Regions from separate parts of the Vibrio scophthalmi genome, predicted to be linked through region 2. Evidence: riboswitches for the same ligand, from Rfam matches in the RefSeq annotation. Region 2 holds a riboswitch; the other holds the start of a gene.

Region 1 (15,735 bases), 500 kb from region 2:
ATTTCATTGAAGAAAATCGTCATAGCAAACGCAGCAATCTGACCTTCAGAAACAGTATTGTTTGCTACGCCTTGAATAAAGAAGTTGATCTCGTCGCTGGTCAGCACTTCGCCGTCACGTTTTTTACGAATGATCTCTTGAGGTAAGTACATTAGATCCTCCCATACTCGTGCGAGTTATGGTTGTAGGGAATAGAGGTAGAGATTGAAGTGATGGCCAGCACCACTTCATCAAACAGACAGAATTTTTACACCATCTTCTAAATAGTTGGAGCGGCAGCTAGGCAGCCAGTAAATTCGCTCTATGAGCATAGATAACTATGTGATTAGGGCGAATTTATGCAGCAAACAACGCTGCAGCTTCAAATATGACGAAGAGATTAGTACGCAGCAGGATCTGCAGTTTCGTCTGTCACTTCTAATGTATTTAGTAGGCTTGTTAGCAGGCTTGACGCACCAAAACGGTAGTGGCGAGCATCAACCCAGTTATCACCTAGGATTTCATCAGCCATTGCTAAGTATGCCGCTGCATCTTCAGCAGTACGTACGCCGCCCGCAGGTTTGAAACCAACGGTCTCAGCAACGCCCATATCACGAATCACTTCTAGCATCATACGCGCGTATTCCGGCGTCGCGTTTACTGGCACTTTACCTGTTGAGGTTTTAATGAAGTCAGCGCCCGCTTCGATACAGATTTGCGAAGCTTGCTTGATTAGCGCTTCTTCTTTTAGCTCACCCGTTTCGATGATCACTTTAAGAAGGATATCGCCACACGCTGCTTTACATTGCTTAACTAGCTCAGCGCCCACTTCCGCATTACCCGCAATAAGAGCACGGTATGGGAATACAACGTCAACTTCATCCGCACCGTAGGCAACGGCTGCTTTGGTTTCCGCAACAGCAATCTCGATATCGTCGTTACCGTGAGGGAAGTTAGTTACCGTTGCGATACGTACATTTGGTGTACCTTGTTCGCGAAGTGTCTTCTTAGCAATAGGAATAAAGCGAGGGTAGATACAGATCGCAGCAGTATTGCCAACGGCTGTTTTTGCGTCATGACAAAGTGAAATTACTTTTGCATCTGTGTCGTCATCATTTAGCGTCGTTAGATCCATTAGTTGAAGTGCACGTAACGCTGCTGCTTTTAAATCGCTCATTTCTATCTCCGATAAGTATTCAAAAATGTGACTGCTTCTGGCCTTAAATAGTATAGGTTGAGAACGCAGTTATTGATGAACGGACTTGGTTCCTTGAAGACTCGTGGCAAATAGCGAATCTGCCCCAATTGCTATCCTTGTCACCGCACAGTACCAGTTTGGCCTATGGCACAACAATCTATGATTGCGGTGTCTTTAATATCATATAGTGCGCAAAAACGCTTGCGCTATATGCCTCTGGAGAGCATTGATTTGCTAACCAGTTAAAATTCATTGCTGAGTCGAATCCATTCCAACCCAAATTGCATTGATGGCTCTACATTATCGACATTCACCGCAAAACTGTAGTAACAAAAAGAACGCAAACGGTTTGTATCTCAAAAAAGTTAGCTCGAACTTTCGTGCATATCCGAAGTGAAAAGCACAGCAAAACATGGCCACGAACATTCAAGCAAAAAAATACCCCGCAGCAATCTCTTGCTACAGGGCATAGTGTCAAGTGACGTCTATATTATCGAGCGCTTATTACATGCTTGATAGTGTTAGACAGAAACCTGCAATTGTTGCTGCCATTAGGTTAGATAGCGTACCCGCAAGTACCGCTTTAACACCCATACGTGCGATGTCGCTGCGACGGCTTGGTGCTAGAGAACCTAGGCCACCTAGTAGAATCGCGATAGATGAAAGGTTCGCGAAACCACAAAGTGCAAATGAGATGATAGCCATTGTCTTCGGCGACATGATTTCGCCAGTCGCAGGAACTACCGCATCAGCAACCAATACACCATCAACAAGGTGAGGAATGTATGGAGTGAAGTTTAGGTAAGCAACGAATTCGTTCACAACCAGTTTTTGACCGATGAATGAACCAGCAAAGATTGCTTCGTCCATTGGCACACCGATTAGGAATGCTAGTGGAGAGAACGCGTAACCTAGAATCAGTTCTAGGGTCAGTTCAGGCATACCGAACCAACCACCGATGCCACCAAGCATACCGTTGATTAGCGCGATTAGACCTACGAATGCGATTAGCATTGCACCAACGTTTAGCGCTAGTTGTAGACCTGCTGCTGCGCCGCCTGCTGCTGCGTCAATCACGTTTGCAGGTTTGTCGTCGCCGCCATCCATTGCTTCTTGGATGTCTTCTTGAGGCTTATCAACTTCTGGGTACAGAATCTTAGCGAACAGTAGACCACCAGGTGCTGCCATGAATGATGCTGCTACTAGGTACTCTAGTGGCACACCCATTTGCGCGTAACCTGCTAGTACACCACCAGCAACAGATGCAAGACCACCACACATTACTGCAAATAGCTCAGATTGTGTCATCTTAGGTACAAACGGACGAACCACTAGTGGTGCTTCAGTTTGACCTACGAAAATGTTAGCTGCTGCAGACATTGATTCCGCACGAGAAGTGCCAAGCGCTTTTTGTAGTGCGCCACCAAGAATGCGGATAACCCACTGCATAACGCCGATGTAGTAAAGAACCGAAATCAGTGCAGAGAAGAAAATTAGCGTTGGAAGTACGCGGAATGCGAAGATGAAACCGCCGCCACCGAATAGTTCGAACATCTTGCCAGAAACAAGACCGCCGAATAGGAAGTCGGTACCTGCGTTACCATAGTTGATAACGTTAGAAACCCCTTGTGAAAAACCGTTTAATAGATCACGGCCCCATGGTACGTATAAAACGAATGCACCAAGGATAAATTGGATAGCGAAAGCGCCACCCACAGTTCTAAAATTGATAGCTTTGCGGTTAGATGAAAATGCAAATGCAATAGCAAGAAGCACTACCATACCGACTAGGCTCATAAACAGGCTCATAGTTTATGACTTCCTTATAAGTTATTTGTTGGCGTGTTACAAAATGGAGCTCAAAAAGCGGGGCAATTATACTCATCCCACCTATGATAAAGTAATGTGCCCTTCACACTTTCTGATACGATTCACGCATTGTTCAATCACAAATGTGATCACGATCAATAAAATCACTCTTCAAATTCACAAAGCGTACAAACATTTTAGAATTTATTCACAAATATTTAGGGCCAAATTGCTATTACGCCAAACGTTATCAGCAACCGTTTGCCTATCTTTATTCTGCAATTGTGCCAAATGCTGTAAAACCAGAGGCAAACGTTTGGGATGATTGGGCTCACCTTGATAACCCATTAACGGCATATCTGGGGCATCCGTCTCCAACACTAAAGCAGAAAGAGGTAATTGCGCGACGGCTTGACGAGTTTTATTTGCACGCGGGTAAGTGATCACGCCACCAATGCCGAGATAGAAACCTAAATCGATAAATTGCATTGCTTGCTGATAACTGCCCGAAAACCCATGCAGTATGCCACCATATTCAAAGCGCGCTTGTTTAAGCAATTGAATCAGCCGATTGTGCGTTTTTCGCCCATGGAGAATAAGTGGCAAACGATGCTGTTTGGCCAACTCAATTTGAGCAATAAAAATGGCTTCCTGCTGTGCCATAGGGACATCAACCATCGCATCTAAACCACACTCACCAATCGCAACACAGCGCGAGACGCGCTCAGTCATTTGAACGTCTAAAAGCACCACATCATTGAGAGACTGCTGAGTAAGAAAATAAGGATGGAAACCCAACGCATAATAGAGTGCCGGAAACTGCTCACTTAGTGAGGCTAAGCGTGACCAGTTTTCAGGCCCAGTAGCAGGCAGTAGCACACGCTCAACTCCAACTTGCTGAGCACTTTGTAGCTGTTGTTCAATATTCGCTGCAAATGGCGCAAAATCCAAATGACAGTGGGTATCAAAAAGGCGCATCACTGCTGCGCCTTAGAAGAGGGTTTGGGTTGCTCTTGCAAAGTTGGTTCTGCACGATAAGCAACGCAACTGCGTTTTTGCTCTGGGGTTAGCCCCATCGACTGACACCATTGATCGTATTTTTTTAACCAACGTGTAAACCAAGCCCACATAAGCCGTTCCTTTTACTGCTCTTCGCGTTTAAACACGAGATCTGTCGGGGTCGACTCTTCTTCGACAAAGTAATAGCCCGCCACATCAAACTGGGTCAAATCAGCGACGCTTGAGATGCGATTCTCAATAATATAGCGCGCCATCATGCCACGTGCTTTTTTCGCATAGAAACTGATCACCTTGTACTGACCTTTTTTGCAATCTTTGAAGATCGGCGTAATCACCTGCGCATCGAGTGCTTTTGGTTTCACCGCTTTAAAGTACTCATTCGATGCTAGATTGATCAGCACATTGTCGCCTTGTTCGCTGATCGCTTGGTTCAACTTATCGGTGATCACGTTGCCCCAGAACTGATACAAGTTACTTCCGTTTGTATTGGCTAACTTAGTGCCCATCTCAAGACGGTAGGGTTGCATAAGGTCGAGCGGCTTGAGCAGGCCATATAAGCCCGACAACATGCGCAGATGCTGCTGTGCATAGTCGAAATCGTCCTCTGACAGCGTTTCAGCGTCTAAACCGGTATAGACGTCACCTTTAAAGGCTAAGATCGCCTGACGGGCGTTCTGCGGCGTAAACGTCTCACTCCACTCTTGGAAGCGACCAACATTCAAATCAGCAATTTTGTCGCTGACCTTCATCAAACTCGCCACATCAGCAGGCGTCAACTGGCGACACACGTCAATCAGCTGCTTAGAATACTCAACCAACTCCGGTTGAGTGAACTTTTCTGTCGCCAATGGCGACTCATAATCCAAGGTCTTCGCAGGGGATACAACTATCAGCATGACTTTACTCTTCCATTTATCATCAGATGATTAGAGTACAAAAAAAGCCATGCAATGTCTGCATGGCTTTATGTATCGATTTAATCGTTTCTATCTATTGGCAACGACTATTTTTTCTTCTCGTCGGTATACCAGATGCCTTCTTCAAGCTGAGATTTCAGCTCTGGGTACTCATTGGCATCAAACGTCGGCAATTTGCCTTCTTTTAACTGACGGTTGTAGTCTTTCGCCAGCTTAATCACCGTACCAGAAAGTAAGATGATCGCGACCAAGTTCACAATCGCCATTAGACCCATGGAGACATCAGCTAATGCCCATACCACTGGCAGTGAAGCTAGCGCGCCAAACATCACCATACCAAGAACAATAATACGGAACAGGCCAAGACCCGCTTTATGATTATGCTCTAAGAAGATTAAGTTCGTTTCAGCATACGAGTAGTTCGCAATGATAGAGGTGAAAGCGAAGAAGAAAATCGCCACCGCAACAAAAATGCTACCCCAATTGCCCACTTGAGAGCTCAACGCAGCTTGAGTCAGTTCGATACCCGTCACTTGACCACCTGGTACAAACTCACCTGACATCAAGATGATCGATACTGTCGCCGAACAGATCACAATCGTATCGACAAAAACACCCAACATTTGCACATAACCTTGCGAAGCAGGGTGTGGTGGATATGGTGTTGCAGAAGCAGCCGCGTTTGGCGCAGAACCCATACCCGCTTCGTTTGAGAATAGGCCGCGTTTCACACCGTTAATCATCGCTTGAGCAATCGCATAACCCACACCACCAGCAGCGGCTTCTTGCAGGCCAAAAGCACTCTTCACAATCAAGGTTAGGATTGCTGGCAATTTTTCGATATTGGCGATCATCACAAACAGTGCAAGCGCTAAATAAGCTGTTGCCATGATTGGCACAACCAACTCTGCCACGCGTGCAATACGCTTGATACCACCAAAAATTACAATCGCCGATAGCGCAACCACGACAACACCCACGTACTGATCATCCCAACCAAATGCATTGTGCATTGCGTTGGCAATCGAGTTCGCTTGAACCGCGTTGAAAACCAGACCAAAAGCGATAATCAGGAAAATAGAGAACAGGATGCCCATCCAGCGCATGCCCAACCCTTTTTCCATGTAGTAAGCAGGGCCACCACGGTAGTTGCCATCATCATCTTTGGTTTTGTAAAGCTGTGCGAGTGTACTTTCGGCAAATGAAGTTGCCATACCCAGCATGGCAATCAACCACATCCAGAAGATAGCGCCAGGGCCACCAGCGGTTAGTGCAACAGCAACACCGGCCATGTTACCGGTACCGACACGTGCTGCGAGACTGGTACAAAGAGCTTGGAAAGAAGAAATACCAGCTTTGTCTGCTTTACGACTGTTCTTCAACACTGAGAACATATGGCCAAAATGGCGGAACTGAATGAATCCTAGACGGATAGTAAAGTAGACGCCCACGCCGACCAAAAGATAAACAAGAATCGACCCCCAAAGCAGGTCATTCATTAAATTAATTAAGTCTGTCATAACATCCTCATAGTGAGTTTCGTCGATTTTGCATCCTTGCCATCCATCTAGCTGCGTCACCAAGTGTCAATTCTTGGTAGTGTATGTTTTATTTTTGGCAGCTGAGATCTGTAAAACTCGCTTCATGCTTCCGTTTCACGTACCGACGTAATTTTTGACGGGCGGATAATGCAGTGAAGAATAGCAAAAATCAATATGCAAACACACGCATTACAATGTTATTTTTCACTATAAACTCACTAATAGTTAACACAAAAAAGAACAAATCAACCACAAAATCAGCACAACAACATCAACTATTAACAACAAGCCAAATCTATCAATAGCAATAAAAACGCCATCCGATAAAAGTAGGCTAACACCTTGTCTCTACTGGTTTTACCAGCAAATTTGTGTGATTTACCCCCCATTTTGTATGTTACCTATCGGATGAGGGGGCAAGAGCAAGGTTGATTAGCATTTTAGCGCCAACTTAAAACAGCCAGTTAACATCAAAAATAGCTAAAATTAATCGTTTTCACACTGACAACTGAACGTTTTTTATACAGCACGCTCTTCTAAAAAGGTACATCGAGCACAAAAAGCCATAAAAATTTCATTGGATCGCAACAAATGAGAAATCAATCATAGATACCCTTCAATCTCAATGGTATTTAATCTAACCAATAACAACGTACAACAGAGGTGGCATATGGATGGCTTGAACTTTGATGAGATGATGGAGATGGACTTTTCACGAGGTCGCTCAGCAAAATCAAAACCTGTTAAACGTAAATGGCGAGAAATAGAGGCAATTCAAGATCGTCGTCGCTTAGAAAAAGAGCTGCTTGATATGGATATCGGATTAGATAAGTTGGAAAATTTAGAATTTTAGTCAATAAAGGAGGCGCCAAGGCGCCTCTTTATTTTACCGCTCGTATGATAAACGTTAAATACACTCTTTGTCTGTCGCGCGCACGCGTTTCGCCAGTTGCGCATATTGCTCAGCAATCGTGTCCCCAAAGACAGGATCGTCATCTGAACCACTATAGAGCGTTTCCACGTGTTGCCAATCTTCGACACTAAATCGGTCACAAATCATCGGCAAAATATTTTTCTCTTCCAGCTCCAAGTGTGACTTCTGCGCATTCATGAACGCTTCTAATTGCTCAATAAACAGATGATGCGGTACCACAGCATCTTGCAAGATCATCTCGACAATATTCATAAACGCATGCGTTTTACATTCCAACAACTTGTGCTCAAATTCTAAGTTGTCCATATCATCATGCGCACCGTAATGTTCACGGTAATAGTGATAAAGAATATCCTCTTTCGGATGATGATATTTCTCTGAATATTCAGACAAGTAATCGACCACCTCTTTAATCAAACTGTAATTGACTGGCTGTTCTTGCTTTAGCAATTCCACTTTATTGGCAAGGATAGCGAGTAGACGCACCATATAGCCATGTTCACGCCTGATTTGTTCAATCATCATAGCGTTTCTCCTTAAACACACAATCTTTGTAAGTGTATAAGAAAACGCCAATAAAGGTTTAGAGACTGTTCAAAAAAAGACCAGATTAGTAACTAAAATCAATACGAGTAATTGAAAAATAAAGAGAAGCCCATCAGGCTTCTCTCGCAATATTCGTTGAGTCGTTGAGCTAACTCAGTTAAACCCGCTCAGGCAGTCTCCAATCAATCGGCTTCAAGCCTTGTGCGGTTAAGTGCTGGTTAGCCAAAGAAAAGTGATGGCAACCAAAGAAACCACGGTGAGCCGACAGCGGTGATGGGTGGGGAGCTTCTAGTACATGGTGCTTTGAGCGATCAATAAAGCGTCCTTTTTTCTGCGCATGCGCTCCCCACAGTAGAAACACAATGCCACTACCATATTGGTCAAGTGCTGCAATCACTTTATCGGTATAGGTTTCCCATCCGGTTGTTTTTGCATGAGAGTGCGCTTTGCCCTGCTCCACTGTTAGCACAGTATTGAGTAATAGCACCCCTTGTTCAGCCCAAGATTGCAAATAGCCATGCTGAGGAATTGTAAACCCCTCCACATCTTGCGCGAGCTCTTTGTACATATTGACTAAAGAAGGGGGTGTTTTTACTCCAGGTAGAACCGAGAAGCATAAGCCATGTGCTTGATCGGGTCCGTGGTAAGGATCTTGACCCAAAACAACCACTTTTACGTCGGCAAATGGCGTAGCATCAAAGGCGTTAAAAACATCGGCTTCAGGAGGAAAAACCACCTTACCCTCTGCGCGCTGCTCAGCGACATAACTCAGTGTTTGCTGAAAATAAGGTTGCTGCTGCTCGTCGCCGATCACATCATCCCAAGTCAATAACTTAGCCATTATGATTGTCCTCTATATAGATACCGCTATTGTCGCAAAAAACCACGCAAAAACGAATCAACAAGATGATCGGCGATGGGCATGAAATTACGCTTGGCGATGCCACTCACGCAACTGCTTGATTTCCGCTGGCCACAGTTCTGGTTCTATGGTTTCAAGAATAAGAGGGATCGCATCAAACCGGCTGTCTTTCGCTATGTACTCAAAACAGTCCCAACCAATGGCTCCTTTACCCAGCGCATGGTGTCTATCAACCTTGCTACCCAATGTCGATTTGGAATCATTAATGTGCATTGCACGCAAGTAATGCATGCCCACTACTTGATCAAACTCGGCAAACGTTACTTCACACGCTTCATGGCTAGAGAGATCATAACCTGCTGCAAAGGTATGGCAGGTATCAAGGCATACGCCAACACGAGATTTATCTTCTACTTGATCGATGATCGCCGCGAGATGTTCAAAACGCCAACCAAGGTTTGAGCCTTGCCCTGCAGTATTTTCGATTACGGCTATTACATCTGGTACAGCTTGGTGCGCTAAGTTTATTGAATGAGCGATTTTCGCCAAACACTCAGCTTCAGAGATCTTGTTAAGGTGACTGCCGGGATGAAAATTGAGCAGCGTTAACCCCAATTGATGACACCGTTCCATTTCATCAATAAAAGCGGCGCGCGATTTTTCTAATTTCTCTTCTTCTGGCGCACCTAAGTTAATCAAGTAAGAGTCATGAGGCAAAATGTGCTCGGCGCTAAAGCCCAGCATTTTACAGTTAGCTTTAAAAGCGCTAATGGTTTTGGCTTCAAGCGGTTTTGCGACCCATTGACGCTGATTTTTAGTGAAAAGCGCAAAAGCATTGGCGCCAATTTCACGTGCTCGCATCGGCGCTTGATCAACCCCACCAGCGGCAGAAACATGCGCACCGATATACTTAGTTCCGAAATTTTTGTTCATGTTATTTAATCACTTTACTCTTTCAGTTTGACCACCACCTAACAAGTAGTTAGTCCGCATAGTTGACTTAAAAACGGTCATTTTGTAGTAAAATTACGACAAAATGACCGTTGTAACTATTTTTTATATTATAAAATAAATTGTAATTTGCAGTTTTTAAAGACTTTTATTGATTTAACGCAATAAAATCACCTTCAAAAAAATAAGGTTTTTAGTTGTTTTTTGACCTAAATCAATATTATTATAATGGATATTAGCTATATAATACTTAGCTCAACAAAAATATTGAAAATTAACACCAATAACACCACAGAAAATGTGGATTAGGAGACAGTAATGATTCAAGGTATTCAGATTACTAAAGCAGCTAACGACGATCTACTAAACTCTATCTGGCTACTAGACAGCGAAAAGAACGAAGCACGTTGTGTTGCGGCATCTGCTGGCTACCAAGCTGACCAAGTTATTGCTATTAACGATCTAGGCGAATACGAAAGCCGTGAAGTGGCAATCGAAACTGCACCACGCATTGAAGGTGGTCAACACCTAAACGTTAACGTTCTACGTCGCGAAACTCTTGAAGACGCGGTTGCTCACCCAGAGAACTACCCACAGCTAACCATCCGTGTATCGGGCTACGCTGTACGTTTCAACTCTCTAACGACTGAGCAGCAACGCGACGTTATCGCACGTACGTTCACTGAATCTCTATAATTTAGCTCGTCTCTGACGAAGGTAAATTTAGACACACATTTGAAAAGCAGGCCTTGGCCTGCTTTTCTTTTCTTCGCCATCTAAAACAGACGAAACATTTCAAAAAACACCGCAAATAGAAGCCTAAAGAATCTATCCCGGTAGCGCAAAAGAAAGAAAAACAAAAAGAGGCAATACCAAAGGAGATGTTGATTCCATCTCGTGTTGGATTCTGTCGCGCTCTTTTCACTTTCTAAGCTAAATTTCTCCAGCTCATAACAAGTAGAACAAGCAAAGACTTGTTTTGATTGGTACAAACACACTGTCGGCAAACCATTTGAAAAAATGGGACGCAAAGCTTCCGGTCTAACGATAAAATTTATCCACGATAGCGGAGCCGCCACTTGATCGCTCAATCAAGTGTTGAGGGTTTATCGCCCTTTTCACATGCCGAGGTGTGGCAATTTTTTGTCAACCTAAAAAGGAACATGTGATGAAATCACGTCCAAATAAAACCTTATTGGCACTCGCTCTTACCGCTCTAAGTGGGCAAGTCGCCGCACATGGCTACATCTCTGCGTTCAATGATGGCATCGCAGCAAGCCGTGTTGCGCTATGTAAATTCCCAACCTCTGATACTAATGAGAAAAACAGCAACTGTGGTGCCATTCAATATGAACCACAAAGTGTGGAAGGCCCTGAAGGCTTCCCTGAAGCTGGCCCCGCTGATGGCAAAATTGCCAGTGCACAATCAGCACTGGCCACAGCATTAGATGAACAAACTGCGGATCGTTGGGTTAAGCGCCCAATCACGGCTGGACAGCAAAACTTTGAGTGGACCTTTACTGCCAACCACGTCACTCGAGATTGGAAATACTACATCACTAAAGCGGATTGGAATCCAAATGCGCAACTATCACGAGCGTCGTTTGATCTGAATCCGTTCTGTGTCATCGAAGGCAATATGGTTCAACCGCCAAAGCAAGTTAGCCATGCGTGTAACGTGCCTGAACGTCAAGGCTACCATGTCATTCTTGCAGTTTGGGATGTGGGCGATACGGCAGCAGCATTCTACAATGTGATTGATGTGCAATTTGATGGTCAAGGCCCTGTGCTTCCAGAATGGAATCAAGCTGGCCAGATTTCACCAACTATCGATCTTAATATCGGCGATCGCGTCTTTACCCGCGTATTTGATCACGCTGGTGAAAACCAAGCTTATCGTACTGAATTAGCGATCGATAGCCCTGCCCTAACTCAAGCTAAAAACTGGTCTTATGCTCTAGCAAGCAAGGTAAACCAAGAGCAAACAGCGATCAAAGCAGGCCAACTACAACAAGGCACTTTCACCCCTGTTTACGGTACCAATCCGATCTATTTACAAAACGATAGCCAACTCACTCGTGTAGAAATTGGCTATGAGATTGACACGGTTGTTCCCGATTACGCACTTAACATTGCAGGCTTACAATCTGAATATACTGTCACAGAACAACCGACTGAACTGGCATTGACGCTAAATGCTAGCGGTGATCTGCACGCGGAGTTAACGGTTTATAATCATGGCCGTGAAGCGCTGGCGAGTTGGAGTGGCGAACTGGTAGATGGGCAATCTAAAGCGGTCGATCTCACGCTGGCTAAATCTCAAGCGGGCCACCATATGCTGATCAGCCGAATCAAAGATCAGGCTGGCAACTTGATCAATCAAGAAACGTTAGATTTCCATCTTGTAGCTGAGGTAACACCACCAGCGGGTGACTATGATTTTGTCTTCCCTAACGGCCTTGATAACTACACTGCTGGCACAAAAGTGTTAGCGAGCGATGGTCAAGTTTATCAATGTAAACCTTTCCCATACTCAGGCTACTGCTCACAGTGGACTGAAAACGCAACCCAATACCAACCAGCAACCGGTTCTCACTGGACAATGGCATGGGATAAAGTGAACTAAGTTCCTAGCGATCACAATTTTTAGAGAAGAAACAGTAACGGCACTTTATTAAGTGCCGTTTTTATGTGCGTTGCCAATGGCGTTGCGCTACAGTGAGGTATTCATTCCGATTTTTCATAAGTCACTCTATGTTGCTTGAAGGTATTGAAACACTTCTGACGTTAAGCAAAGCTAAAACCATGAGTCGCACGGGTAGCTTGCTCTATATTAGCCAATCGGCAGTGAGTAAACGCATTGCTAACTTAGAAAAGAAACTGGGCAAGAAGCTGATTGTTCCCGACGGCAGAAACGTGCAGCTAACACGTGAAGCGCTCAATCTTATTGAGAGTATCGGTCCCACTTTTAATGAGTTACGTGGGCTTATTTATGAACAGCAAAACATCATTGAGAACAGCCCTCTAAAGCTGGACTGTTCTGAAACACTGGTTGCCGGTTACTTAGCGGAAATATTAGGCGAGTATTTTACTCATGATCCTTACCTAAGCATCACGACCAATCATACGCCAAGAATTATTGAGCATGTTCAATCCGGAAAAGCACATCTTGGGATTTGTGCTGGTAACCTCCCCACGCACCACCAACTAATGGTTTTCCATCTCTTTGATGAACCCTTCTACATTGTCTTTAATCGCCCAATCAGTACGCTGCCAGAGATAATCATCACCAATGATCTCTCCAACCCTGCCAACTCATACCAACAAGCAATTCTAAGCCAACTCAATATGTTGCCCATCATGCAGATGGACTCTTACGTGGCGGCCGCAAGGCTAGCACTGGCAGGTATTGCCCCGGCACTCGTGCCGTTATCGGTGATAAAAACACTCAATATTGAGGAAAAACAGTGCCACTATTTTTCCTCACTGCAACCGCTTTCACGCCCCATTCACATCTGTGTGCGTCCGGCGTCCTATCGTAATAGCCGCATTAAAACATTGATAGCAACCATTGGTGATGCTGTTGCCAAAGTAACTTTCCTGCCATCAACATCGACATAATGATCACTAAAGGTCTTATCCATTTTTGACCTTTAGTCACCACCACTCGCGCGCCAAGTTGAGCGCCGAGAAAACCACCCACCGCCATCACTAAGCCAAGCTCCCATACTGGTAAGCCCGCGAGAATAAAGAACAATAACGCCGCAATATTCGAGGTAAAGTTCAACACCTTAGTACGCGCCGTCGCATCCACCAGCGAAAAATGCCCTAACGCGACAAAACAAACAGTAAAAATTGAACCGGTTCCTGGACCAAAAAAACCATCATAAAAACCAACACCGCCACCAACACAAAAAGCAAACATAGCCTCAGAAATTTTTGCTTTACCTTGCTGCTCGCGAGTTTTTGGCATTAATAAGAAGTAGAGAGAAATGGCCACCAGCAATAGTGGGATCAAACTGGTCAACACCCCAGCATCAATATGCTGCACCGATTCTGCACCAACTGCTGAACCAATAAAGGTACACGCAATCGCCAGTCGCATCTCTTTAATGCTGACAATGCCATTACGGACAAAATACCAAGTAGCAGAAAAGCTGCCAAATGAGCTTTGCAGTTTATTGGTCGCCAGCGCTTGAGTTGGCGGAACACCCGCCGCAAGCAATGCAGGAAGTGTTAATAAACCACCACCACCAGCCATCGCATCAATAAAGCCAGCCAAGCTTGCCACCAAAAACAGCAGTGTGAGTATTTCGAATGAAAGTTCCATTTGTTCGTCACGGTAGTAAATCCAATAGGGTTAAGTTATCACTACTCAATCAATTCAGTTAACGAAAGATTCGATTATCACTCATTCCCATTATTCATCAATTCCAATGTCGGTAGAAAAGCCGTCAATGCCGATTACCAAGGCATAAAAAAACCCGCTCGAATGAGCGGGCTTAATATGACCAATAACTGGGTTTATGCTTGAGAGGCTTTCACTTTCGCGTGCAACTCTTGTACTGACGTCACTGTACTCTTCGCATCAGCAGTATGCGCCATACAGGTCGCAAACGCAGCGTTTAGCGTTGTGGTGTAGTTCACCTTCTCAGCCAGAGCGCCACGACGAAGAACTTTAGAGTCCTCAATCGCTTGACGACCAGCAGCCGTGTTCACAATGTAGGTGTATTCATTGTTCTTGATACGGTCAAGAATATGAGGACGACCTTCGTGAACCTTGTTTACCAAGCGAGGGTTAATGCCCGCTTCGCCAAGGATAACCGCAGTACCGTGCGTTGCATCCAGTTGGTAACCAAGCTTAACCAGCTTAGAGGCCAAATCCACTACGCGTTGCTTATCGCCTTCACGTACTGACAGTAGCGCACGGCCACCTTCAGGGTAAACGCTGCCACAGCCAAGTTCTGCTTTTGCGTACGCTTCTGCAAACGTAGCGCCAACACCCATCACCTCACCTGTCGAGCGCATTTCTGGGCCTAACAGTGGGTCAACACCAGGGAACTTGTTAAATGGCAATACCACTTCTTTTACTGAGTAGTAAGGTGGGATGATCTCTTTAGTAAAGCCTTGAGCTTCTAAAGATTGACCCGCCATGACACGTGCAGCGATTTTCGCTAGTGGCGCACCAGTTGCTTTCGAAACAAACGGTACGGTACGTGCCGCACGTGGGTTTACTTCGATTAGGTAAACTTGATTATCTTTTACCGCAAACTGTGTATTCATTAGGCCACGAACACCCAACTCAAACGCCAGCTTTTCAACTTGCTCACGCATCACATCTTGGATTTCTTGGCTTAACGTGTATGCAGGTAGCGAACATGCAGAGTCACCAGAGTGAACACCCGCTTGCTCGATATGCTCCATGATACCGCCAATCACTACGCGCTCACCGTCACAAATCGCATCAACGTCAACTTCAACAGCGTCATCAAGGAAACTATCAAGTAATACTGGTGATTCGTTAGATACGCTCACCGCTTCGTTGAAGTAACGACGTAGGTCTTGCTCGTCGTAAACGATTTCCATCGCACGACCACCCAGTACATACGAAGGACGAACCACCAATGGGAAGCCGATTTCACGCGATTTTTCAATCGCTTGCTCCATGGTCGTTACCGTTGCGTTTTGTGGTTGTAGCAGGCCTAAACGGTCAACCGCGACTTGGAAACGCTCACGGTCTTCTGCTCGGTCAATCGCATCAGGGCTAGTACCAATGATTGGCACACCTGCCGCCTCTAGCGCACGTGCCAGTTTCAGTGGCGTTTGGCCACCGTACTGAACGATAACGCCTTTTGGCTTTTCAACGCGGGCAATCGCTAATACATCTTCCAGTGTTACTGGTTCAAAGTACAAACGGTCTGACGTGTCGTAGTCGGTTGATACCGTCTCAGGGTTACAGTTGACCATAATGGTTTCGT
Region 2 (15,735 bases):
TGTGCGATCAAGAATCCTTCAGCAGTGACGACATTCATCGCGAATTGCAACCTAAAACTCGTCATACCTTAATGACGCTGATTAATCTCGGCTATTGGTACGTAGCCTAACCATCGTATCCGAAAAGAAATGAGATAAGGAATCAAACATGAAAGTAGTTTCTTTTAATATTAATGGCTTGCGTGCAAGACTTCACCAACTCGAAGCGCTAATTGAAAAACATCAACCTGATGTCATTGGCCTACAAGAAATCAAAGTTCATGACGAAGCTTTCCCGCTAGAAGCTGTCGAAGCGATGGGTTACAAAGTTTACTATCACGGCCAAAAAGCCCACTACGGCGTCGCAATGTTATGTAAACAAGCACCAATTTCGGTACAAAAAGGTTTTCCAACCGATAACGATGAACATCAAAAACGCATGATCATGGCAACATTTGAAAATGCGGCGGGGGAAAAAGTGACGGTGCTAAATGGCTATTTCCCTCAAGGTGACAATATCAACCATGAAACCAAATACCCATACAAGCGCCAGTTTTATAAAGATCTGATGAACTACTTAAATGATCATCACAGCAGCGATGAACAAATTATCGTGATGGGTGATATTAATATCAGTCCACTCGATAGTGATATTGGTATTGGCGAAGTGAACCGTAAGCGTTGGCTAAAAACGGGTAAATGCTCATTCCAATTAGAAGAGCGTGAATGGTTAAAAGATCTACTTGATTGGGGATTCATTGACACCTTCCGCCAAATTCATCCTGACGTGACCGATAAATATTCGTGGTTTGACTACCGCTCTCGTGGCTTTGATGATAATCGCGGTCTACGTATTGACGTTATTCTTGCAACAAAATCATTAGCTGAACGTTGTATTGAGTCCGATATTGATTACCCTCTGCGTGGTATCGATAAGCCATCCGATCACGCACCAATTTGGTCAACGTTTAAATAAAAACAATACCAACAAGGTATTGCTGCATAATTAAAGGGTTTCTTAAAAATAGGAAACCCTTCATATCCACTTGATTTTAAAACATAAATTTTTACCGAATATTATTCAAAGCTAATATTCGCCATTTGTCTTCCTCGCTCTATTGATTATTACAATGTTAGGATTGCGTTAATTTTTCGCGATGTAGCATTGGTTGATATGGAAATCAAAAAGAAAGATTGGGAACAACTTACCCCATTTAACAAAAAGGTATTCTATACCCTTATTATGGCGGGGTTTGTTCTTAACGCTCTTATTTTGGTTGTTCCGATTTACAGCCTACAAGTTTTTGATCGCGTACTCACTAGCCAAAGTCTCGATACCTTATTTTTAATCAGTATGATTGTTTTGTTTTTACTGATTATCCAATCTATCTTAGACATTTTAAAAAATCGTTATCTACACCAAAAATCAGCCAAGTTAGATGCGTTGATTTCCAGCTTTTTCTATCAAAGACTGACGATAAGTAACGGTAAAAATAGCGCCAGTTTGCAAGATGTGCGCGAGATAAAATCATTCATGACCTCTCCGGCATTTTCGCTCGCCTTTGATATGATTTGGGCACCATTATTTCTCCTGGTGATGTTTCTTCTCCATCCTGTCGTGGGGTTTGTCGGTCTAAGCGCCGTTTTACTTGTGGGTGGTTTTTCTCTCTATATTTATAGAAGTAAAACGCAGCAACATGCAGACTCACAAGTTGCAACGTCTGCGTGTCGTTTTGCAAGCGAACAAGCCACCACCCAGCGTGACAATATACAAGCTCAATACCTAGCCGATGGCCTCAATCAACAATTTCAGCACATGACTGCAGAAAGAGTCTGGTTTGATCAACAGCTTGGCTTGACCTCAACAACATTGGCTTCTATCGCCAAATGTCTACGTTTCACTTTGCAGATGGCCATTATGGCCGTGGGTGCTTGGCTGGTTATCGAAAACACCATGTCCGCTGGTGGCATTATTGCCGGCTCCATTCTTATGTCTCGTGTGCTGCAACCTTTTGAGCAACTGGCCAGTACTCTGCAAGCATGGCAACATTCCAATGCCGCCAATCAACGCATTTGCGCCTACTTTGCCAATCTACCTCAAAGTAATAACACCACCCACTTTAGCGACATTAATGGTTCACTCCACATTGATAATGTTTCTTGGTATCCACCAAAAGCAAAGCTACCACTACTCAAAAATATTCGCCTTAAATTGGAGCCCGGCAACCGTGTCATGATTATGGGTGCCAGTGGTTCAGGAAAAACCGCTTTGTGCCAACTGTTGGTCGGCTTATCACAACCCAGTTCAGGCTCTGTGAGAATCGACACTGCGAGTTTACCGCAGTGGGATGCCAATCAACTAAAAGGGGTCATTGGTTACGTACCACAAAAATTTGATTTTTTGCCGGGAACGATCAAACAAAATATCGCCCATTTTGATCAGAACATAAATGATAGTGACGTTATCAGTGCTGCCAAAGCCATCGGCATCCATCAGGATATTGTCCGCCTTGAGCATGGCTATAATACGCCGTTGGGCCCCACTGATCTGCCTATTTCAATGGGACTTGCGCAAGCAATCGCCATTGCCCGCGCCCTCTACTACCGCCCTAAGCTGCTTATTTTCGACGAAGCAAATGCCCACCTCGACAACATCAGGCTCGGTGCTTTCAAGCAGCTGCTCCTACAACAAAAACAGCAAGGTAGCGCTGTGGTGATGATTTCTCATCAACGCGAGCTGATTGCGTGTGTCGATTGGGTGGTTACGCTAGAGCAAGGTGAAATTACAACGGCGAAAAAAGCTGAGCAGATCACTGCCGAACAAGAAAGCAAAGTGCGCGAAATAAAACAGGCGGTATCCCATGGCTGATCCTATGTTTCACCAAATAAAAAGTGATGGTATCGAGTATCAAGATTCACGCAGTTTGAGTTTTGATCCCAGTACCACCAGCAAAATAACGCTTGGTGTTGTTCTATTGATGTTGTTCGGCTTTTTACTCTGGGCAACCTTTGCCAAGCTGAGTAGCGCCGCGATCGCTCCGGGCGTCATCATTGTTGAATCAAAACGTAAGCCGATTCAACACCTAGAAGGGGGAATCGTTAAAACCATTCATATTGCCGATGGTCAAGCGGTTGAACGAGGCGATCTATTGATCACCCTCGATGCGTCACAAGCGCACGCCCAACTCTATGGTTTACGTGCACAATGGCAAAGTGACCTTGCGCGGCTAAATCGATTACAGTCCGAACTCAGTGACCAAAAACGCATTCAATTTGATCCTCGCTTAATTGAACTTAAAGACGATCCTCGCGTGCAAACCATACTCGACACACAAGCGAAGTTATTCGATAAACGCCGCTCATTACGTCGTGGTGAGGATAAAATCCTCAACGAAAAAATTGCTCAAGCGAATCTCGATCTTGATGGGCTGCGTAAACGTTATCAAGCCGATGAACAAGGTTTGGTTTACTTAACTGAGCAGTTAAAAATGCACGAAACTCTGCTTGAAACAGGTAATACATCCAAATCTCGTTTGCTCGATTTAAAACGAGAATACAGCGATTTAAACGGCAACCTCGCGGAATTAGATATCAAGATTAATCGCGCTCAACGTGGTGTTTCAGAGGCACAATTGCAAGACACCAATGCCGACTTCGATTATGCCAAGCAAATTGGTGAAGAGATTCAACAACTCGAGCGTTCAATCAACGAAACCAATCAAGCCATGATTAATGCCCAACAAGTTCTGAATCGAATTGAAATCCGTGCGCCTCAGTCAGGCGTCGTGGTTGGCCTCTCTGTATTTGCTCAGCAATCGGTCATCTCGCCTGGAGAAAAAATCATGGAAATTGTTCCTCAGCAAGATCAACTGATTGTAGAGGCTTTGTTGAAACCAGAAGATATCGATGTGGTTTACCTTGGACTGGATACCCAAGTTCGACTCTCCGCGTACAACTTTCGCCGCACCCCGCCAGTAAGGGGAAAACTGGTCCACATTTCTGCTGACCGAATCACCGATCAAGCATCTGGATCTTCAGCTTACCTTGCCCAAATCGCGCTAAATCAAGACGATTTAGCCGTACTGCAAGACGTGACGTTATACCCAGGTATGCCCGCTGAAGTAATGATACTACTCAATGAAAAAACACCGCTTGATTACTTACTTAGCCCATTATCGGTCAGTGCGTATAAAGCGATGCGAGAAATTTAGTTAAGGGAAATGAGCGGGATATCTCCCTTTGTTTTACTAGTGCCAATCTACATCACTACAAAGCAGATTAGTACAGCGATATCCCAAACAACATAACAACGAGAAAAGCCAAACCTATCGCGAGGTAGGGACGGAAAGCTGCAGGTCTCATTCCATTGAGATGGCTGAGCCGCCTCACATTAATCATCCGATTGATAGAGGAAATTTTCATGACAATTAAGCACGAACAATCCGATAACAGCGAAAATCGCTTGGTCACAGTGGATATTGCACCACTATCAGGCAAGCTACCTGAAGACCAACTAGTCGTCGATGTTGACGGTATCGATCATATTACAACACAAGACGGTAATGACGTTATTCTCGGCCTCGACGGTTTTGACTATATTCATTCCAATGGTGGTGACGATGTTATCGATGGTGGTAGCCAAGGTGATTTCGTTCAAGCCGGTTCTGGTGATGATTTTGTTAATGGTGGTAGCGGCTACGACCAATTAGCTGGTGAAAACGGCAATGACGTGCTACTCGGCGACGATTTCTCGCAACATCTGATTCTTGATCCTGTAAGCGGTGAACTGACTGTCGATTTTAGCCATGCGACAACGGCCGATATGGGCCAAGCAAAGGTATTCAACCCAGATGGCACCGAAGCTGTACTGTTTGAATCTAATGGCCGATTTGGCGTTCTTGGCAATGATGAAAGTGGCGTAGCTGGCCAGATTGGCTACAGCTTTGAAGATGCAGGTGACAAAGGCGATCGCACAGGCGCATCAGAAGTGCTTTCAATCTCTGTGGATGAACACTCCTACGCTGCGCAAGTTTCTATCGATAAGCTCTTCAAAGATGAAGGAAAATCTGAAGGTTCCAGAGTTCGTGATATCGATGAAGTAGGTGTTTGGACGGTATTAAGAGACGGTATTGTTATCGAACGTGGTTATTTCACGGCTGGTGAGTTTGATCAAGCTACCCTTGATGCCTACGGCTTAGACCCTGCAACAGATAACCTTAAAGTGCTTAGCGACGGCAATGGCCGTTCTAACGGCATCTTCACCATTGAACCGGAAGACACCGGTTTTGTTGCCTTTGATGAAATTCAATTCTCCGCAGCCATTGGTCATTATGATAAAAATGGCTATGGCTACTTAGATTCCAGTGATTTCTTTGTCCGAGACGTTAAAACAGTTACATTTGAAAGTGATCCAAATGATGTCAGCTTTGATGACCTTTTTGGCGGCAATGATGATGATGTTTTGCTCGGAGGTGATGGTCGTGATTACCTGTTTGGTGATGATTACCATAATTTTGACCACGGTAAAAGTATTGACTTAGCCGCTGCGCGAGCAAACAATCCCGTTTCAGGTAATGGGGTAGTTAGCCAAGGTCAAGATGGGAGTGTCGGCGTAGAAGGCAACCATGAGTCAGGCAATGCCGATCAACTTGGTCACACCTTCGATCCTGATACTTTACAGGGCGAATCTGAAACCCTCACCTATCACCTTGGTGAAGATCAATATGCTGCTCGCGTGCAAATTGATCGTCTGTTCGCAGATGAAGCACTTAATGGTGCCAATGAAGTTGGCGTATGGACGGTATTTAATGACGGCAAGGTTGTCGCTTCTGGCTACTTCACTTCCAAAGATATTGACCAAGCGACTCTCGATACCTTTGGTATCGATCTTAGTGACAATATCAAAGTGCTAGCTAACAACTCCGCTTCGAATAATAATGGTTTCTTCGATATCACGCCACAAGACACCAATGGCCTGAGCTTCGACCAAGTTCAATTTTCTGCGGCTGATGGCGTATTCGATAAAAATGGCAACAGCTATTGGGATTCAAGCGATTACTTTATTAAAGATATCACCGTTCTCGATAGTGATTCACTTGAGGGAAGCAACCCAGAAGGCAATGACTGGCTTGATGGTGGCGCCGGTAATGACCTTTTAGAAGGCGGTTATGGCCAGGACGTACTTATTGGTGGTACAGGAGACGATATTCTCACTGGTGATTACACCCAAGCCACCACGATTACGGCAGGCAAAGATGAACAGATAAGTGACGCTTTAGCTCTAGCTCCTGATGGTAGCTTAACCGGATTGACCGAAAACAAAAATGGCTTTGGTGTTGAAGGCAATAGTGAAAGTGGTATTGCAAGCCAAATAGGCTTTAGTTTTATTGATGATGGCGCTGGTGATATCAGTGGCGAATCAGAAACACTCTGCATTGCGGTTGATGACAATACAGCCGCAGCCAATCTATCCGTCGATAAACTCTTTGCCGATGAAGCATTTAATGGTGCGAACGAAGTTGGCGTTTGGACTGTCTTCGACCAAGGCGTTGAAGTGGCCACGGGTTACTTTACGGCCGCTGAAATGGACGATGCAACACTGGCGACTTACGGTATCGATCCTACCGCAGACAACATTAAAGTGCTTGAGCAAGGCGATGACTGCTGCCATGGTGAGTTCACCATTTCACCATCCGATACGGCAAACACCACTTTCGATGAAATTCAGCTCTCAGCAGCTAAAGGCACCTTTGATAAAAGTGGTTTTGGTGCGACCGATGCCAGTGACTATTATTTATCATCAATCACCACCTATCAAATGGATGATTTATTGGTGGGCGGCGAAGGTAATGATCTGATTGCTGGTGGCCAAGGCTTTGATGTTATTGATGCCGGTGAAGGTAACGATTTGATTCATGACAATGGTAACGATTTCATCGATGGTGGCGAAGGCTTTGATGTTGTGACGACTCAACAAGTCATTGGTATATTTGATATGGCCGACAACGTAAAGCACGCGGTAGACTTTGAAGTGACGCAAAGCTCAAAATTACAAAACATCGAAGCGGTCATCGGCACTGACCAACAAGATACTTTATTGCTTGATCTCAACGTCGTCAATGAGTCAACACAATCTCTGACAGGCCAGCCATCGGATGTTTTCTTTGCTTCAAACATAGAGCAACTGACACTGGCTAATGATGACTTCCAGCTAGCAGCCGTCAATGAGGCACATGTTGCCGATCTCGATAGCGCATTGCAGTCTCATCTTGAACAATTGGGGGTTGATGGTGCGATCTACAGTTACACCTTTGCCAACGGCAGTGATACCGTTTCTGTTTATAGTGATGTCGAGTGGGACTACCTTGAGCCAGAAATCGGCGTATAAATAGTCATTAGTTAATGACCATAGTCGATAACGAAAGACCGTTCGTTATCGGCTCTCTTCGCAAGTCTTGGCGACAGAGAGAGACCTTAATGCCCGATATTAAAACGCGATACAATGCTATCAACAGATAATAACTAACGACACACAATAAAAAACCGGAGCAAATTGCTCCGGTTTTTTTATGGCATCAGCGCAAATTAGATTGCGATAAAGCCTGCTTCTACTGCTGGGTTTACATCTGCTTCGTAATCAACACCTTCAATACCAAAGCCGAATAGTTTCAAGAACTCTTCTTTGTACTCAACGTAGTCCGTTAGCTCTTTTAGGTTTTCAGTGGTGATTTGAGGCCAAAGTTCACGACAGTGTTGCTGAATGTCTTCGCGTAGTTCTAAATCATCAAGACGTAGACGGTTGCAATCATCCACCTCGGCTGCGCTGCCATCTTCTTTATAAAGACGCTGGCTGAACATGCGGTAGATTTGCTCCATACAACCTTCATGGACACCTTGCTCACGCATTTTCTTAAATACCATCGCGATGTACAAAGGCATCACAGGAATCGCTGAACTTGCTTGCGTCACAACTGATTTTAGAACTGCAACGTTTGCGCTACCGCCAGTCGCTGCCAGTTTGGTATTCAGTTCCGCAGCGGCACGATCCAGATCCATCTTCGCTTTACCTAGTGCGCCATCCCAGTAGATAGGCCAAGTAAGCTCAGTACCGATGTAGCTGTAAGCAACGGTTTTGCAACCTTCTGCCAATACGCCCGCATCAGACAGTGCATTGATCCAAAGTTCCCAATCTTCGCCACCCATAACCGTTACAGTATCTTGGATTTCTTGCTCTGTTGCAGGCTCTACGCTTGCTTCAATGATCATATCTTTATTGGTATCAACCGCTGTTGATGTATAAGTTTGACCAATTGGTTTTAGAGCAGAACGGATAACTTCACCCGTTTCAGGCATTTTACGTACTGGAGACGCCAGTGAGTAAACCACCATATCAATCTGACCAAGATCTTCTTTAATCAAATCGATTGTTTTCTGTTTCGCTTCGTTAGAGAAAGCATCACCATTTAGGCTTTTCGCATATAGGCCTGCTTCGCGTGCGAGTTTTTCAAATGCAGCGGAGTTATAAAAGCCTGCTGTACCTGGTTTCTTCTCTGAGCCTTCTTTTTCGAAGAACACACCAATGGTTGATGCGTCGCCGCCAAATGCCGCAGCGATACGAGAAGAGAGACCGTAGCCACTTGAAGAACCGATCACAAGCACACGTTTAGGTGCATTTTTGATAGGGCCTTGTGCTTTAGTGTAAGCAATTTGTTCTTTTACGTTAGCTTCACAACCGATTGGATGTGTAGTGGTACAGATAAATCCACGAATTCTAGGTTTGATGATCATATTCAACTTCCTTTAAAAATCTTCGCTAGGATAAAAGGTTCGTCGGGAAATCGCATCTAATTTCTTAAAAATTGCAGGGAAAATGCAAGTGGTTGGAGCACTTTCACTCAATAATTTGTGGTCAGAAACAACAATGGCACCCTTTCAGGTACCATTGCTTAGTGACATTAAAACAGTTTCGTTGGTGCCGCGCCGTTTATGCAACACTATTTAGCTTTGTTTTTGACTTAGCTTTTACCTTAGTTTTTTTGCTTGGCTTCTCCGCCTCGCTATGGGTGCGTACCTGACTAAAATCATGGCTAAAGTGATCCACTTGAATCGCTTTATAGCGCAGCTTATCTGCCTGCAACACTTGCTCGACTTCTTGCAACGTCAATACGCCAGCTTGCTGGGCTTGCTCTAAACGCGCTTGCAGATCACCTTTACGCGCCACAATGCCATCTTTAGCCGCTCGATTGAGTTTACGCTCCTGACTTTTCACGCCATACATGGCTAAAAAGGCATTCTCCATTAACCCCACACTGTCATTTTCATCTTCACCGATATAACAAAGGTGAGTCAGACGATCACGATGTGCTCCAGGCGTCATTAGGCTCTCAGCTAAGTTCACCGTTAAATCATCGCTTGGCTTTTTATAACGATTACCCAATGGGAAGATGATCACTTTAAGTAAACGCCCCACCCCTTTGTGCGGATAGTTACTGAAAGCTTGTTGTAGCGATTGTGCACCTTGGTACAAACAATGCTGCACAGCATAATGCACATAATTCAGGTCTTGTTGCTGACGTCCATCATCTTCGTATTTCTTCAACGCAGCCGACGCCATATACAAATAAGCCAAAACATCGCCAAGACGAGCTGAAATCAATTCTTTACGCTTGAGATCGCCACCGAGTGTCAGCATGGCAAAATCAGCACTCACCGCTAAGGCTCGACTCAAGCGTGTCATCTCACGATAGTAACCTTGAGTTGCACCGCTCATATCGGCCTTGATGAAACGTGAGCCAGTTAATGCCGCGCCAAACGCACCCAGTGTGTTTTTAGTGGCATGACCAATATGTTTGAACAGCAGTGAGTCAAAATCTTTGGCTGCTTGCTCTTTATCCGGATTGGCTGCCGCTTCCATCTCTTGTAAAACGTAAGGATGACAACGTGTTGCCCCTTGACCGAAAATCATTAAGTTACGAGTCAGAATATTCGCGCCTTCAACCGTGATCGCGACAGGAATACCAAGGTAATGGCTGGCAAGATAATTCATTGGACCATCTTGAATCGCACGGCCTGAATGGATATCCATCGAATCGTTCAAAATCGTACGAGCCATTTCCGTCATGTGGTATTTGGCAATTGCGGTCACGATGCCCGGTTTTTCCTTCATATCAAGTGAAGTCGTGGTCAACGTTCGTGTCGCTTCCAACAAATAGGTTAAACCACCAATACGTCCGAGTGCTTCTGCCACCCCTTCGAATTTACCAATCGACATACCAAACTGCTTACGCACATAAGAGTAAGCCCCAGTCGTTCGGGCTGTTAAATGGCCAATAGCCGTTCCAAGTGCTGGCAGTGAAATGCCGCGCCCTGCGGATAAACACTCCACCAGCATACGCCAACCTTTACCAGCGTATTCTTGTCCCCCAATCAGCCAATCCATCGGGATGAAGACTTCTTCACCACGAGTTGGGCCATTCATAAACGCTAAACCTAACGGGTCATGACGCTCACCAATTTCCACTCCCGGATGATCAGCAGGGATCAACGCACAAGTAATACCCAAATCTTGTTCTTCGCCTAATAAATTATCTGGATCATACATTTTGAATGCCAGTCCAAGAACTGTCGCGACAGGCGCTAAAGTAATGTAGCGTTTGTTCCAGCTAAGGCGAATACCAAGTACCTTTTCGCCATTATGTTCACCATAACAGACGACACCTTTATCTGGTATGCCCCCCGCATCAGAGCCCGCTTCGGGACCAGTTAGCGCAAAACAAGGGATGTCGGTACCGTCCGCTAATCTCGGCAACCAATACTCTTTTTGCTCTTGGGTACCATAGTGAGAAAGCAACTCACCCGGGCCGAGTGAATTAGGCACCATAACCGTCACTGCGGCACTAATACTGCGAGTAGCGATACGAGAAACAATGGTGGAGTTTGCCAATGAGGAAAACTCACGACCACCGTATTGCTTAGAAATGATCAGCGAAAAGAAACGCTCTTTACGCAAGTATTGCCAAACTTCGGCAGGCAAATCACGATCTTCTTTATTGATCTTATGATCATCAAGCATGGCTAATAACGTGTTCAGTTCATTATCCATGAACGACTGCTCTTCACTAGACAAGCTCGGTTTTGGGTAATGGTGTAACTTGCTGAAGTCAGGACGCCCTGAAAAAAGCTCGCCATCCCACCAGACACTACCCGCCTCCATCGCTTCTTTTTCCGTTTCAGAAAGCGGTGGTAACACTTGCTTAAACAATTTGAATGCTGGATCGCTGATCCATTTTCTGCGTAGAGAGCTCATAACCAGTTCCTTTTGTTCACGTTATTACCTTTGCAGGTCTGTTGTTATTGTTATTACAGCTTTTGTTATTACGATGTCGCTATGGGGTGAGTTATTCATTGGCACACCCTATTTTTATACGTCATTAATGCGCTAAAAGTGCTACGGCGCAGAAACGCCAGCAGCAAGATATGGAATTAATTGATCCAGTACGGCCTGTGCGTCGGCATTTTGAGCGTAATCATTGTGCGCAATTTCTGCTAAAGCTTGGCTTGAAGCCATGGTGAAAACACAAGCCCCCAATGTGAAGTGCAGTCGCCAAAACAAGGTTTCACGGCTTAATTGCGGATTGGCAGCAAGCACCGATTGAGTAAAAAGCCCTAACGTCTCTTGATAACGGGTGCTGATAAACCAACGTAGATGACCTTGCACATCGGTATACCCTCGACCAATCAGCAACATAAATCGACTGGTGCCATTCGGTCTTACATGGTTGAGTGCCATTAAAGGCCCTCGTAGCGCTTCAAAAACCTGCTTCATCGAATAATCTGGATTGAGATTCAGTGTGATCAACGCGTCTGATACCGCTGGCATAAAAGCCTCTAAGTAACGACTCAACACTGCACGAACTAAGGTCTTCTTATCCCCAAAATGGTAATTGACCGCAGCAAGGTTCACCCCTGCTTTCGATGTAATCGTGCGTAGAGAGGTATCATTAAAGCCTTGCTCGGCAAACAGAGCTTCTGCTACATCCAGAATTTTCTCTTTGGTTTTGTGCTTGGCAGTCATTTCAATCACCCGTATCAAACGCTTGTTTGAAAATATACACACCGCATACAAACTTAACAAGCGGTTAACATCACACTTTTACGTACTGGTTAGACCAGAATAACAAGCTAGCGAAATAAGCCTCTGAAAACAGGCGAAAAGAAAAGAAGCAAATATTTTTAAACTTTTTTGGAACTGAATGGAAAAAGGTGGGTCTGAATAAGTGTAGATAGCAAAGATAATGAGTTTAACTGGCCGTCGAGCTCACTTTACTTCTGAAAGATTTTTACACTGCTTTTCCAAATTAACTCCTATACTTATATGTATCCGCCCAGAGCCACTTTGCTCTGGGCTTTTTTTATTCCTGCTAACCACGTTTCAGAAATAACGAAGTCTTCGCTGCGTAAACGCAAACGAAGACTTAATCATTCTTTGAAAGGAATTACCTTTTAAGGCGATATTCTAATCAACTAGGCTAACGAAACACCCAGCGGCAACTTAAAATATAATTGCTCAACATACCGACAAGCACTCCAGCGGTGAGCGCAAACAAAGGCACCCAACCTTGTTTGCCCAAGCCTAAGAGAATCGATTGGAAGACCAGAAAATTTGGCAATGCCGAAATTAAAGCGCAGCTCATAAAGGTTAACCATTGGCTAAGCAAATTCTTGATATTATCTGTTTGCCAAGGAGCCTGCCCTTGTCTAAAAGTAAAACGGCGATTACCAAACCAAGTGACCGACGCCGCGCAGCAAAAGGCGATGCCCCGAGCCCATAATAACGGTAGAGAAAACAAATAAGCACACAACATGAAGACCAACGCATCGGCGATAAAACCCATCCCCCCAACAAGAGCAAACTTAAGCAGCCGGTGCTGCTGTAGCCGCTTCACTGCCGATCCTGCTGGCAACGATATAATTTACGTTTGCTTTCCGCTGTCTGCTCAACCACACAGTTAAACTTATGCTCCTCAACTAATTGACTAACTTGCTTCGGTTTACCAACCAGTTGAAACTTCGCCAATGTCAAAAGCTGATCATATTGCACCAGTGTTTGTGCTTTTCCTTGGCTATAAAACTGCCCAGAGAAGGGCCTTTTTCCCACATAGAATATGGGTACTGAGAGATCGGCACGAGACAAAATCATTTTGTCGCTTTTCTTAGCCCCGACTCCTGATTGAATAACACCAACAGCAATAATCAAAAGGAGTGGTATCGCCCCGGCAATGAACTTAAACCATTTAGGATCATGCTTTATATCATTGAGTAAAATAGCAATGACCAGCCCCAATGCAGGCACTCCTGGCAAAATATAGGCTGGAAGAATATTGCCAGAGAAAGTAAACAACACGAGAGGTGCAAGCATCCAGCAAAACGCAAAACTAACGACCGGCTGGTATTTGTCCCACCACGGCTGCGGATTATGCTTTGCTCGCCAAAACAACAACACCGGTAACACGATAGACCAAGGTGCCGCAGAATAAAGCCAAAACAGCCAAATCATGCCTCTTGGTTCATCATGGGCGCTACCGTATAAATCACCCTCCCAACCACTGACGACAAAACGTTTAAAATGCTCCCCAACGATAAAGTAATCGATAAAACCCGGCGTCGCTTTTTCCGCTAACCAATACCAAGGCAGTGCAATCGCCAGCATTAAAGCGCTTCCAGTTAACAATGGGAAACGTCGCCATAATTGAACAAATGCCCCTTTGAACCCATGCTGAAAAATGAGCCATGGCATAACAGCAATGCCGACCAATACAATGACCAATGGACCTTTAGCAAGCAAACCTATCGCCAGGCCAACAAACCCAACGTAACCCCAGATTCGCTCTCCCTGCCAACAAAAATAGAAGCCGACCATCGCAATCGTCATGCCTAAGGTCAGTGCCATATCGGTCATGACGGCACCCGCTGCAATCGAAAAAATAGCGCAAGTTGCTAGCACAACTGAAGTAACAAGCGCATTAATCTCTAAACGCTTGGCGAAATAAGCCGTGATAGCAATAACAACAACACCAGCAAACCAATGAGGTACTCGAACCGCCAACTCATTAATACCAAACCATTCAATACCAACAGCACTCATCCATGTGAACAATGGTGGTTTCCCCCAAAATGGCACGCCATAATCAAATTGGGGAGTTAGCCAATTACCCGTATCAATCATCAAGCGAGCCATTTCGCCATAGCGAGCTTCGGTGGTATCCATTAATGGATAAGCCCCCAGTGAAATAAGGCGAATAAGCAAGGCTGAACCTAAGATCGCCCATAGGTGAACTCGATTAAAACTCACGCGCGCTTCTCCATTACTTGAAACAACATCACAGCGGGTTTTTCTTTAACTGACTGAACGAGATACAACGGTCTTTGCTTCGACTCAATAAAAATTCGACCGATGTACTCCCCTAGCAAACCAATACTCAATAACTGAATCCCTCCCAATGCCAGCATCACCACCATCAATGATGGATAGCCGACCGTAGGATCACCCCAAAGCATCGTTTTCAATACGATCACTAAACCATATACAAAAGCACTGCCTGCAACTAATGCTCCTGCCACTGTCGCCAAACGCAAAGGGCGAATAGAGAAGGCCGTGATGCCATCGACTGCCAACCCTAACAACTTGAAATAATTCCATTTGGTTTCACCGCAAAAGCGCGGATCGCGATCAAATGTAAGCGTGACTTGATTGAAACCCGGCCATGCAAAAATCCCTTTCATATAGCGATTTCGTTCAGGAAGTTGGTTAATATGCGCAACGACTCGGCGACTCAATAAACGAAAATCACCGACATTTTCAGGAATGCTTGATTTAACCAGAGTATTCAGTAAACGATAATACAGAGCAGCAGATTGACGCTTTAACCACGTTTCTCCGTGACGAGATTGACGCTGCATGTTGACCACATCAAACCCTTCCCGCCACTTAGCCAGCATCTCAGGGATCAGTTCTGGCGGATCTTGCAGATCAGCATCAATCAGCACCACGGCTTCACCATGGCTATATTGCAACCCTGCACTCATCGCCGACTCTTTACCAAAGTTACGGCTCAATGAAATACTGCGTACCAAACTGGTAGATGATTGAAAACACTCAACGATAGCCAAACTTCCATCATGGCTACCATCGTCGACATACACGATTTCACACCGTTCCGGAAGCGCGTCTAACACTTTCGTTAAACGTTGATGCAGTGCTGGCAGCACGGATTCTTCATTGAAATAAGGCACGACGACCGTCAATGTGATTGCGGATTCAACACGCTGATGAGGAGATGTTATTACGTTCATAAAACCGCCTAATTACTTTTATCCGTATGGCAACTCTATTAAGCTCCATACTCAGAGATGATATGCTGGACTTTATCGCTGACAGTGTGAAAAGAATGTTATTGACGTTTTTTTCACTTTTTTTTGACTGGCATAACGATAAAATTCCGCTCACTCGCTCTCTTGTTGAATAAGTAGTAGGTAAGACATGAATAAAATTTTATTGGTAGAAGATAACCGTGAAATTGCCGGTATCTTGTTTGACTACTTTGAAAGCGTAGGCATGGAGCTTGACTACGCCGATAACGGTGAGCTCGGCCTGCAGCTTGCACTCGAAGGCAATTTTGACATGATTATTCTCGATCTTATGTTGCCAAGAATGGACGGTCTAACCGTTTGTAATAAGTTACGCGATGCGGGAGATTC

What was found. A riboswitch is a leader RNA that binds a small molecule or an ion and turns the genes downstream of it on or off. The one in region 2 is predicted to bind cyclic di-GMP.
Region 1: another riboswitch for cyclic di-GMP. It lies ahead of gbpA (N-acetylglucosamine-binding protein GbpA); the one in region 2 lies ahead of RJD38_RS01225 (calcium-binding protein).

The regions. Positions count from the first base shown of each region.
Region 1 covers NZ_CP134271.1:790,936-806,670, forward strand. The annotation lists gene deoA (thymidine phosphorylase) at 1-152, opposite strand, end outside; gene deoC (deoxyribose-phosphate aldolase) at 380-1,156, opposite strand; gene RJD38_RS03490 (NupC/NupG family nucleoside CNT transporter) at 1,682-2,986, opposite strand; gene RJD38_RS03495 (TatD family hydrolase) at 3,191-3,964, opposite strand; gene RJD38_RS03500 (DUF5363 family protein) at 3,964-4,116, opposite strand; gene yaaA (peroxide stress protein YaaA) at 4,129-4,902, opposite strand; gene RJD38_RS03510 (alanine/glycine:cation symporter family protein) at 5,010-6,443, opposite strand; gene RJD38_RS03515 (DUF3545 family protein) at 7,135-7,317, shown strand; gene RJD38_RS03520 (hemerythrin domain-containing protein) at 7,372-7,923, opposite strand; gene ung (uracil-DNA glycosylase) at 8,102-8,785, opposite strand; gene nfo (deoxyribonuclease IV) at 8,873-9,739, opposite strand; gene grcA (autonomous glycyl radical cofactor GrcA) at 10,076-10,453, shown strand; cyclic di-GMP riboswitch class I at 10,750-10,837, shown strand; gene gbpA (N-acetylglucosamine-binding protein GbpA) at 10,926-12,383, shown strand; gene RJD38_RS03545 (LysR family transcriptional regulator) at 12,512-13,378, shown strand; gene RJD38_RS03550 (TSUP family transporter) at 13,308-14,087, opposite strand; gene carB (carbamoyl-phosphate synthase large subunit) at 14,282-15,735, opposite strand, start outside.
Region 2 covers NZ_CP134271.1:286,163-301,897, forward strand. The annotation lists gene RJD38_RS01205 (cupin domain-containing protein) at 1-110, shown strand, start outside; gene xthA (exodeoxyribonuclease III) at 149-955, shown strand; gene RJD38_RS01215 (type I secretion system permease/ATPase) at 1,154-2,848, shown strand; gene RJD38_RS01220 (HlyD family type I secretion periplasmic adaptor subunit) at 2,841-4,190, shown strand; cyclic di-GMP riboswitch class I at 4,288-4,367, shown strand; gene RJD38_RS01225 (calcium-binding protein) at 4,400-7,366, shown strand; gene fabV (enoyl-ACP reductase FabV) at 7,564-8,766, opposite strand; gene RJD38_RS01235 (acyl-CoA dehydrogenase) at 8,963-11,284, opposite strand; gene RJD38_RS01240 (TetR/AcrR family transcriptional regulator) at 11,426-12,052, opposite strand; gene RJD38_RS01245 (GtrA family protein) at 12,507-12,923, opposite strand; gene RJD38_RS01250 (ArnT family glycosyltransferase) at 12,920-14,329, opposite strand; gene RJD38_RS01255 (glycosyltransferase family 2 protein) at 14,326-15,330, opposite strand; gene RJD38_RS01260 (response regulator transcription factor) at 15,518-15,735, shown strand, end outside.